2 linked regions of the Natronosporangium hydrolyticum genome follow. The protein of the gene in region 2 interacts with the protein of the main gene of each other region in a pairwise test. Links are inferred from orthologs where the notes say so. Each region holds a gene or a part of one and is shown on either strand. Other genes may lie near its edges.

What was found. Proteins that work in one complex are often made in the same cells at the same time.
Region 1: the proteins of JQS43_RS09880 (region 2) and rsfS interact in binary tests that used the Escherichia coli proteins (3 or more experiments, as listed by UniProt). The link is inferred for Natronosporangium hydrolyticum from one-to-one orthologs.

Annotation. Positions count from the first base shown.
Region 1 is NZ_CP070499.1:1,623,056-1,626,816, forward strand. The notes cover bases 19-2,944. They hold rsfS (ribosome silencing factor), read left to right. Parts: upstream 19-1,231; coding sequence 1,232-1,657; downstream 1,658-2,944. Other genes in these bases: pepN (aminopeptidase N), read left to right, coding at 19-491; nadD (nicotinate-nucleotide adenylyltransferase), read left to right, coding at 564-1,160; JQS43_RS07250 (histidine phosphatase family protein), read left to right, coding at 1,654-2,280; JQS43_RS07255 (hypothetical protein), read left to right, coding at 2,348-2,746; JQS43_RS07260 (DegV family protein), read left to right, coding at 2,773-2,944. In the rest of the region: more of pepN, read left to right, coding at 1-18; more of JQS43_RS07260, read left to right, coding at 2,945-3,621. UniProt on the Escherichia coli protein: Functions as a ribosomal silencing factor. Interacts with ribosomal protein uL14 (rplN), blocking formation of intersubunit bridge B8.
Region 2 is NZ_CP070499.1:2,220,164-2,225,263, reverse strand. The notes cover bases 1,317-4,308. They hold JQS43_RS09880 (ATP-binding protein), read left to right. Parts: upstream 1,317-2,249; coding sequence 2,250-3,368; downstream 3,369-4,308. Other genes in these bases: JQS43_RS09875 (DUF5682 family protein), read left to right, coding at 3,365-4,308; JQS43_RS09885 (VWA domain-containing protein), read left to right, coding at 1,317-2,236. Outside these bases: JQS43_RS09890 (hypothetical protein), read left to right, coding at 1-836; more of JQS43_RS09885, read left to right, coding at 833-1,316; more of JQS43_RS09875, read left to right, coding at 4,309-5,100.

The DNA.
Region 1 (3,761 bases), 600 kb from region 2 along the record:
GCATTCTGTGCCGGCTCGCGGTGCTGGGCGTGGTCGACGACGAGCAGATCACCGCCGAAGCGGCCCGGGATCGCAGCGCCCGCGGGCGGCAGGAGGCGATCCGCGCTCGGGCGGCCCGACCGGACCCGGCGGCCAAGGCGGCCGCGTGGCAATTGATCGTTGCGGACCGGGAGCTCTCCAACCGGCTGGTCCTGGCCGCCGCGGACGGCTTCTGGCGCCCCGAGCACGCGACCCAGACCCAGCCGTACGTAGCGCGGTACTTCGCTGAGATCAACGAGACGGCCGGTTGGCGTTCCGAACAGATGCTCGCGGCGGTAACTCAGGCCGCCTTCCCGAGCTATGCGGTCGATGCCGAGACACTGGCGGCGGCGCAGGCACGCTTGGCCACCGGGGACCTGCACCCGATCGTGCGCCGGGAGTTGGGAGATGCGGCCGATGACCTGCGGCGGGCGCTCGCAGCGCGGACCGAGGTAGTGGCGTCGGCGGGATAGCGCGGTGGCGGCCGGTCGCCTGGTCGTAGGATCATGCGGCAGAAGGCCAGCGGGTACAGGTTGAGGGGAAGCGTGACGGTTCAACGTATCGGGGTCATGGGCGGCACGTTCGACCCGATTCATCACGGCCACCTCGTCGCGGCCAATGAGGTGGCGGAGCGGTACGGACTTGATGAGGTGGTCTTCGTGCCGACCGGCCAGCCGTGGCAGAAAGACACCGCGGTCAGCCCGGCGGAGGACCGTTACCTGATGACCGTCCTCGCCACCTTGTCCAATCCTCGGTTCCAGGTCAGCCGGGTCGACATCGACCGTAGCGGCCCCACCTACACCGTCGATACGTTGCGGGACCTGCGGCGGGGCTACGGGCCGAACACCGAGCTGTTCTTCATCACCGGCGCCGACGCGCTGGACAAGATCCTGTCTTGGAAAGACGCCGACGAGGTCTTCTCGCTGGCGCATTTCGTGGGCGTGACCAGGCCAGGCTTCGCGCTCAGCGACTCGCACCTGCCGGCGAACTCGGTGAGCCTGGTGCAGGTGCCAGCGATGGCGATCTCCTCGACCGATTGCCGGATGCGGGTGGCTACCGGCAAGCACATCTGGTATTTGGTCCCGGACGGGGTGGTCCAGTACATCGCGAAACAGGGACTCTACCGGCATCAGGTCCAATAGCCGCCGCAAGCGGGCGGCCGGCAGCCGTTCCGGTGTGAGAAGCTGGAACTCCGAGGAGAGGGAGGAAGCGAGTGCCCGCATCCGAGCGCGCCCGCGAACTGGCGCTGACCGCCGCCCAGGCGGCCGCCGACAAGAAGGCGCAAGATATCAAGATCATCGACGTCACTGACCAGTTGGTCATCACCGACGCGTTCGTGCTCGCCTCGGCCCCCAACGAGCGCCAGGTCGGCGCGATCGTCGATGAGGTCGAAGCGCAGCTGCTGGCGCTTCCCGAGCCGGCCAAACCGGTCCGGCGCGAGGGCGAGCGCAGCGGCCGCTGGGTTTTGCTCGACTATGTGGATGTGGTGCTGCATATCCAGCACACCGAGGATCGCGAGTTCTACGCGATCGACCGGCTCTGGAAAGACTGCCCCTCGATCCCGTTCACCGATCGGGCGCTGGTGGCCAGCGGCGCCGAGTCCGCCGTCGGCGGTGACCGGCCGGAGACCACCGGGTGACCACCCTGATCCTCTGGCGGCACGGCAACACCGAGTGGAACGCCGAGCACCGGATCCAGGGCCACACCGATGCCCCGTTGAGTGCGCTCGGTCACGAGCAGGCGGCCCGGGTCGCCCCGTTGCTGGCCCGCCGTACCCCGGCCGCCATCGTAAGTAGCGACCTCAGCCGGGCCGCCGACACTGCGATGCCGCTATCCCAGCTCACCGGCGCGGCGGTGCGACCGGACCCGCGGCTGCGGGAACGCTGCTACGGCGACTGGGAAGGGTTGACCATGACCGAGATCGCGACCCAGTTCCCGGAGGCGCACGCCCGCAAGCGCGCCGGCGAGCACGACCTGGGGCACGGCATCGAGCCGCCGGCCGATGTAATGAAGCGGGTCGGTGAGGCGTTGCGGGCCGCCGCGGACGCGGCCGAGGGACAGACCACGGTGGTGGTCACCCACGGCGGTTCTGCCCGCTACGGCATGTTCGACCTGCTCGGCTGGCCGATTGAGCAGCTCGGATCGATCGAGATCCTCGGTAACTGCCACTACACCGAGCTACACCGGGACCGGGTGCGTGGCTGGATGCTGCGGGCGCACAACGTCGGCCTGGTCAAGGGCGGCAGCCCCGGGTACGAATAACCGACCCGGCCTCGGGCGGAACCGGCCGGCCGCGCTTTACGTCAGATCGGGTATGCGTACTCGAAGCGTGCTGACACTGGCCGCCGGGTTGACGGCGCTGCTGCTCGCGGCGTGCGCCGACGACCCGGTCGACGAGCCCGAACCACCAACGAGCCCGCCGGCCGAAACCCCACTCCCGCCGAGGACGCCGCCGGAGTCGCCACCGGCCCCGCCGGTGGACCCGCCGGTCGCTCCGCCGACCCCACCCACGGGCGAGGTCACCGTGAGCGGCACCCTCGTCGAAGGCGTAGAGCCCAGCTGCATCTTGCTGCAGACCGAAGACGGGCACCTGTTCCTGCTCTTCGGTGACCCGGTGGCGGAGCTGCGGGCCGAGTCGCCCGTGACCATCCGTGGGGAGGCCCAACCCAGTATGGCCTCCACCTGCCAGCAGGGCGTTCCGTTCGAGGTGGCGGAGATTGTCGACTGACCGGGCCGGTGGGTTACCGTCCAGGCATGCCCGTCGCCGTGGTGACCGACTCGACCGCCTACCTTCCTGAAGTCCTCGCCACCGGAGTGACCGTGGTGCCGCTCACCGTGGTCATCAACGGTCGCCCCGGTGTCGAGGGTGAGCAGGTCGGCCCGGCCGAGGTGGCGGCGGCGCTCGCGGAGCCGAGGACCTCGGTCACCACTTCGCGGCCGGCACCGGCACAGTTCGCCAGCGCCTTCCAGCGGCTGCTCGCGGCCGGCGCCGACGGGGTGGTGGCGGTCCACCTCTCCGCCCACCTGTCGGGGACCTACGAGGCGGCGGTGCTGGCCGCCGACGAGGTCGCCCCCGACCAGATCACGGTGGTCGACTCCGGAGCCACCGGGATGGGCCTGGGTTTCTGCGCGCTCGCCGCGGCGGAGGCGGCGGCGAGCGGCGCCGGGCAGGCCGCGGTAGCCGCCGCGGCCCGGCTCGCCGCCGCGGCGACCACCACCTACTTCTACGTGGACACCTTGGAGTTCCTGCGGCGCGGCGGCCGGATCAGCGCCGCGTCAGCGCTGCTGGGTACCGCCCTGTCGGTGAAGCCGATCCTGCACGTCACCGGCGGTGTGATCGCGGCCCGGGACAAGGTACGCACGGCGAGCCGGGCGCTGGAGCGACTGGTCGACCTGTCGGTCGCCGCGGCCGAGGGAGACGGCGTGGTGGACCTGGCGGTGCACCACCTCGCCGCGCCGGCCCGCGCCGAAGCGGTCAGCGACGCGATCACCGCCCGGCTCGGGCCGCGGCTGCGCCACCACTGGACCTCCGAGGTTGGGGCGGTGGTGGCGGCCCACGCCGGCCCAGGCCTGGTCGGAGTCGTGGTACATCGGATCGGTTGACGGCGTCGCGACACCAACCCGGGCCGCGCGTGCCGCCGACCGAGGTGCGGGAGTTGTATGACCAGCACACAAAAGATGGTGAACAGGAGTTCACAACCAATCGGGGGCTCGTGTCGAGCGCCCTGTGGCGTGAAAGTGGG
Region 2 (5,100 bases):
GCCGGTGGGCCGACCTGTGGACCCGGGCGGTGCTGTTGTCGCAGCCGGGAGCCTGGGCCGACGCCGACGCGGCGCCGCCTACCCCGGTCACCGGCACGCTGCAGCCGCTGGGAGCGGTCGTCCACGAGCACGGCACCGTGGTCGCAGTGCAGGTCCACGCGCTGCTCGACGTCTCCGGCGAGCCGAGCCCGCGGCTAGTGCGAACCTCGGTCAACGCCGCCAAAGTGGACACTATCGTCGGCCCGGCGGTGTGGGGCCTGCTCGACACGCACCCCACGCTGCTGCGTGCCCTGGCCGAGCGTCGTGCCCTGTCGGTGACCGACGCTCCGCTGCACGCCAGCGGCGACCTGCGCTGGCACGACGAGCAGGCCCGGCTGGCCGACCCGGTAGATCCATTCACCGCCGCCCGGCTGCGACTGTCGGAGGCGGTGGCCGCCGCCAGCCCACCATGGCAGCGACACCCGGCCGGCATCGCGGTGCCGGTGCTGGTCGAGGGTGAGCCCACGAAGCCCTCACCTGCCGGGGAGGAGCTGCTGTGGCGGGTCGGGGACCACCCGCTACCGGTGGATCTGGCGTCGCTGCCCCGCTGCGGCCCGCTCACGCCGACCCTGGTGGCCGGCGCCTGCGCCATGCTGGGGCTGCTCGGCTGGGACGACGGCCGCTGGGCGCTGCGGCCGATGGCGGTTCAGACCACGGTCAAAAAGAAGCCGGCGGTGGTCGCTACCGCGGACTGGGCCCAAGGGCCCACCGACCCCAAGATATTCAAGGCCGCAGCCAAGGCCGGCGACCCGGTCGCCGTGCTCCGGGAACGGGCAGGACGGTTGCTACGAAAATGACAGACCACGAACCCGACCACCACGACGACCCGGTGCGACACACCCAGCGGCGGCAGCTGCTCTACTGGCGGCTGCTGGCCCGGCTCTTCGACCCCGCCGAGCAGCCGGGCCTGGAGTCGGTCAGCGTGTCGATCGCCGAAGACATCGGCCTGCCGAGCACCGTGCTCGACCCGGCGGTGACCGTAGACACGCTGGTGCAGCGCCACCCCGCCCTCGCCGAGGAGCTCACCGGGCTGCTGGCCGGCGGCCAACCAGCCACTGCCGAGCAAGCCAATACCGGGCAAGCCAATGCCGGACCAACTGCTAACGAGCAGGCGGCGACCGACCAGCCAATCACCAGCGGCGAGGTTCGCCGGGCAGCCCTGGCCGGCAAGCTGCTGCTCAATGTGTTCGGCACCGGTTCCAGCGAGGTGACCGCGGCCGGGTTGGCCCGCTGGCAGGCCGACGCCGGCTGGTTCGAACGCTCGCTCGGCGTGGAGCCGGGCCAGCTTCGCCACCACCCGGACCACCGGGAGCTGGGCACCACCCTCGCCGACCTGGAGGGCGACCTGGTGCGCCGGATGCGGCTGCGGGAGGTGCTGGCCGACCCGGCCCTGGCGGCGCAGCTGACGCCGAGCATGTCGCTGATCGAGCAGCTGCTGCGGGACAAATCCCACCTCTCCGGGGTGGCGTTGGCCAACGCCAAGGCCCTGATCCGACGCTTCATTGACGAGGTCGCCCAAGTCCTGCGTACTCAGGTAGCGAAGGCGAGCGTCGGCGAGATCGACCGGTCGGTCCCGCCCAAGCGGGTCTTCCGCAACCTCGACCTGCAACGGACGGTGTGGCGGAACCTGCCGAACTGGAGCCCGGCCGACCAGCTGCTCTATGTGGACCGCCTCTACTTCCGGCGGACCGCGCGGCGCACCACCCCGGCCCGGCTGATCGTGGTGGTGGACCAGTCCGGGTCGATGGTCGACTCGATGGTCAACTGCACCATCCTCGCCTCCATCTTCGCCGGCCTGCCCAACGCCGATGTCCACCTGATCGCCTACGACACCCAGGCGCTGGACCTGACCCCATGGGTCCACGACCCGTTCGAGACGCTGCTACGCACCCAGCTCGGCGGCGGCACCGACGGCCGGGTGGCGCTCGAGGAGCTCCGGCCGAAGGTCGCCGACCCGCGGCAGACCGCGGTGGTGTGGATCTCGGATCTCTGCGAGTGGCACATGCAAGCGGTGCTCGACGGCCTGACCGCCCTGCACCGCTCCGGGGTGAAACTGATCCCGGTCGGGTCGGTGACCAGCAGTGGCCGAGGCCACACCCACCCGTGGTTCGCGCAGCGCCTCAAGGAGCTGGGCACCCCGGTGCTGTCGGGCCACATCCGCAAGCTCGTGTCCGAACTCAAGAGTTTTCTCAGCTAGGAGACCCCACCTGATGACCGATCAGCAGCCGCTGCGCGCCCCGGCCGAGGCCACCTACGCCGACGAGCTGGACTACCTGGAAAGTCTCGACCGGGGGCCCAAACCGTTCTCGTGGCGGCTCAGCCCGCAGCTGGTGCGCATCTTCATCCTCGGCGCCGACAAGTCCGACGGCCTGGACCGGCCGGTGGCACAGAAGTGGTTCGGCGACCGCAGCTTCGTCGAGCGCAGCATCGTCACCCTCGCCTCCGACCGGGGTCTGCTGCTGATCGGCGACCCCGGCACCGGCAAGAGCTGGCTCGCCGAGCTGCTCGCCGCCGCCATCTGCCGGGACTCCACCCAGGTGGTCCAGGGCACCGCCGGCACCACAGAGGACCATCTGACGTACTCCTGGAACATCGCCATGGTGATCGCCAAGGGGCAGTCGCGGGAGTCGATGATCCCGTCGCCGATCATGACCGCGATGGCCGAGGGGACGATCGGCCGGTTCGAGGAGCTCACCCGGGCCACCAGCGACGTGCAGGACGCGCTGATCTCGATCCTCTCCGAAAAGTACGTGACCATCCCGGAGCTGGACACCGACAACGTGGTCTTCGCCCAGCCAGGGTTCTCCATCATCGCCACCGCCAACAGCCGCGACCGCGGCGTCAACGAACTCTCCTCGGCGCTGAAGCGACGGTTCAACTTCGTCCGGATCCCGGTAGTGACCAACAAACGCAGCGAAACCGAGATCGTCCGGTTCCGCACCACCGAGCTGCTCCGGCGACACCGGATCGAGCTGGAGGTGCCCCCAACCCTGCTGGACATCCTGCTGCAGAGCTTCGCCGACCTGCGGGCGGCGGCCGAGGCGGCCAACAGCGACGAAGAGAAGCTCGAATCGGCGCTCTCGACCGCTGAGCAGATCGGGGTGCTGGAGGACGCGATCCTGCACAGCCACTTCTTCGGCGACCGCACGCTGCGGGCCGAGACGCTCGCCGCCTCGCTGGTCGGGACGCTGGCCCGGCGTACCCCAGAAGATCTGGCGATCCTCAACAAATACTGGCACGGGGTGGTGGAGCCGCGCAGCCGAGCCGATGGCGAACCGTGGCCGGCCTTCCTCGCCGGTGGCCGCGACGCCATCGCCACCCTGTCATGAGCCTGCCCGACCGGTTCGCCGCCCTGCGGACCCAACTGACCGAGGCGGCCACCGCGTTCACCGACGGCTCGAACGGACTCGCCAGCATCCTGGCCGGAATGGTCGACGACGTCGACCGGGCGCTCACCGAACCGTTGGAGATCCTCCCGGTCTGCCACCACTCCCCCGCCTCCGGCCTGGCGATGGTACGCCGGCTCCGGCAGCGGCCCCCGAAGGTGATCTACCTTGAGCTGTGCGAAGACCTGGGCCCGCTGCTGCCCGAGCTAGCCAACTGCGAGCTGCCGGTGGCGCTGCAGGCGTTCGCCTCCGAGCTGGTCGACTTTCCGGCCCGGTGGGGACCGCTGAGCGTCGTCGCCCCGATCACCGAGGCGTCGGCGGAGTACCAAGCCATCGCGTACGCGATGACCACCCCCGGCGTTACGGTGGTGCCGGTGGACCGATCGGCCGACCACATCTTCCAATGGGCCCCGCCGGAGCACGACCCGGAGACCGACCCTGACCCGGCCGCCGCCACTTCGCCCGGGACTGGCCTGCACGGCGACGCGGTCGGGGTGGAGATCGGCGAACTTCGCCCCCGGTTCGCCGATCTGGAGGCCCATCTGCTGCACCACGGCAGGGTGCGACACTGGTCAGAGTGGTGGGACCAGTACGTCGAGCAGCCGCTGGCCGGGGCCGACTACGCCACTTACCGGCAGGTGATGCTGCTGGTCGGTAGCCTGTTCCGGCGACTGGCCCCGGAGCGACCCGACCGGTTGGCCCGCGACGAGGACCGGGAGCGGTTCATGTGGACCCGGATCCGCCACCATCTCGCCGAGTCGGGGGTGGACCGGTCGGAGTGCCTCTACGTCTGCGGGGCGTTCCACGCGGTCAGCCCGGTCACCGGGTTCGGAGTGGCCGCCGCCGACGACTTCGAGATCACACCGTCGACCGGGACCGGCTGGCGCTACGGTCTGATCCCCTCCAGCCACTCGGCGATCGAGGCCCAGTTCGGCCTCGCCGGCGGGTCGGTCTCGATCGCGGCGGCGAACTGGCGCAAAGAGCTCGACCGTAGCCGGCTCGCCCCGTTCCGGCTGGCCAAGAAGGCAGCCAAGGGCGGCCGGCGGCGGCCGGTCGCCCCGACCGACCCGGCGGACACGCCGGCGGCCGACCGGCTCTCCGACTTCCTCGCGGCCCCGCCGGAGCTCGACCCGCTCGACGAGGCGGAGCTGCGGCAGTGGTGTGTGGAGATCGTCCGACTGGCCCGCCGCAATGGTTATCTCGCCAGCACTGCCGACGCGATCGCGGTCTTCGAAACCTCGATTCTGCTGGCCGGCCTGCGCAACCGGGCCCGGCCCACGCCGTACGACTTCCAGGACGCGGCGGTCACCTGTATCGAGAAGGATGCGGTGCCCGGCCGGCGCGACGTCGCCCGGCTGTGCGAGATCCTGCTCGGCGGCGACCGGATCGGCACGGTCGGCTACGACGCGCTGCCGCCGCTGGCCCGGGACGTCCACGACCGGCTCGCACCGTTGGGGTTGGAGCTGACGAGACGGACAGTCCAACGGGCCCTGCTCGACCTGTCTGCCCAGCCCGACCTGCGTGCCTGCTCGGACCTGCTGTGGCGGCTGCATCATCTGCTGCCGACCGGGACGGTGCGGCCGGTGATGGGCGACCGAGGGTTAGGTCAGCACTCCATCCAGGAGAGTTGGGATCTGGCCCTGGGTAAGCAGCAACGGGCCCTGATCGAGCTGGG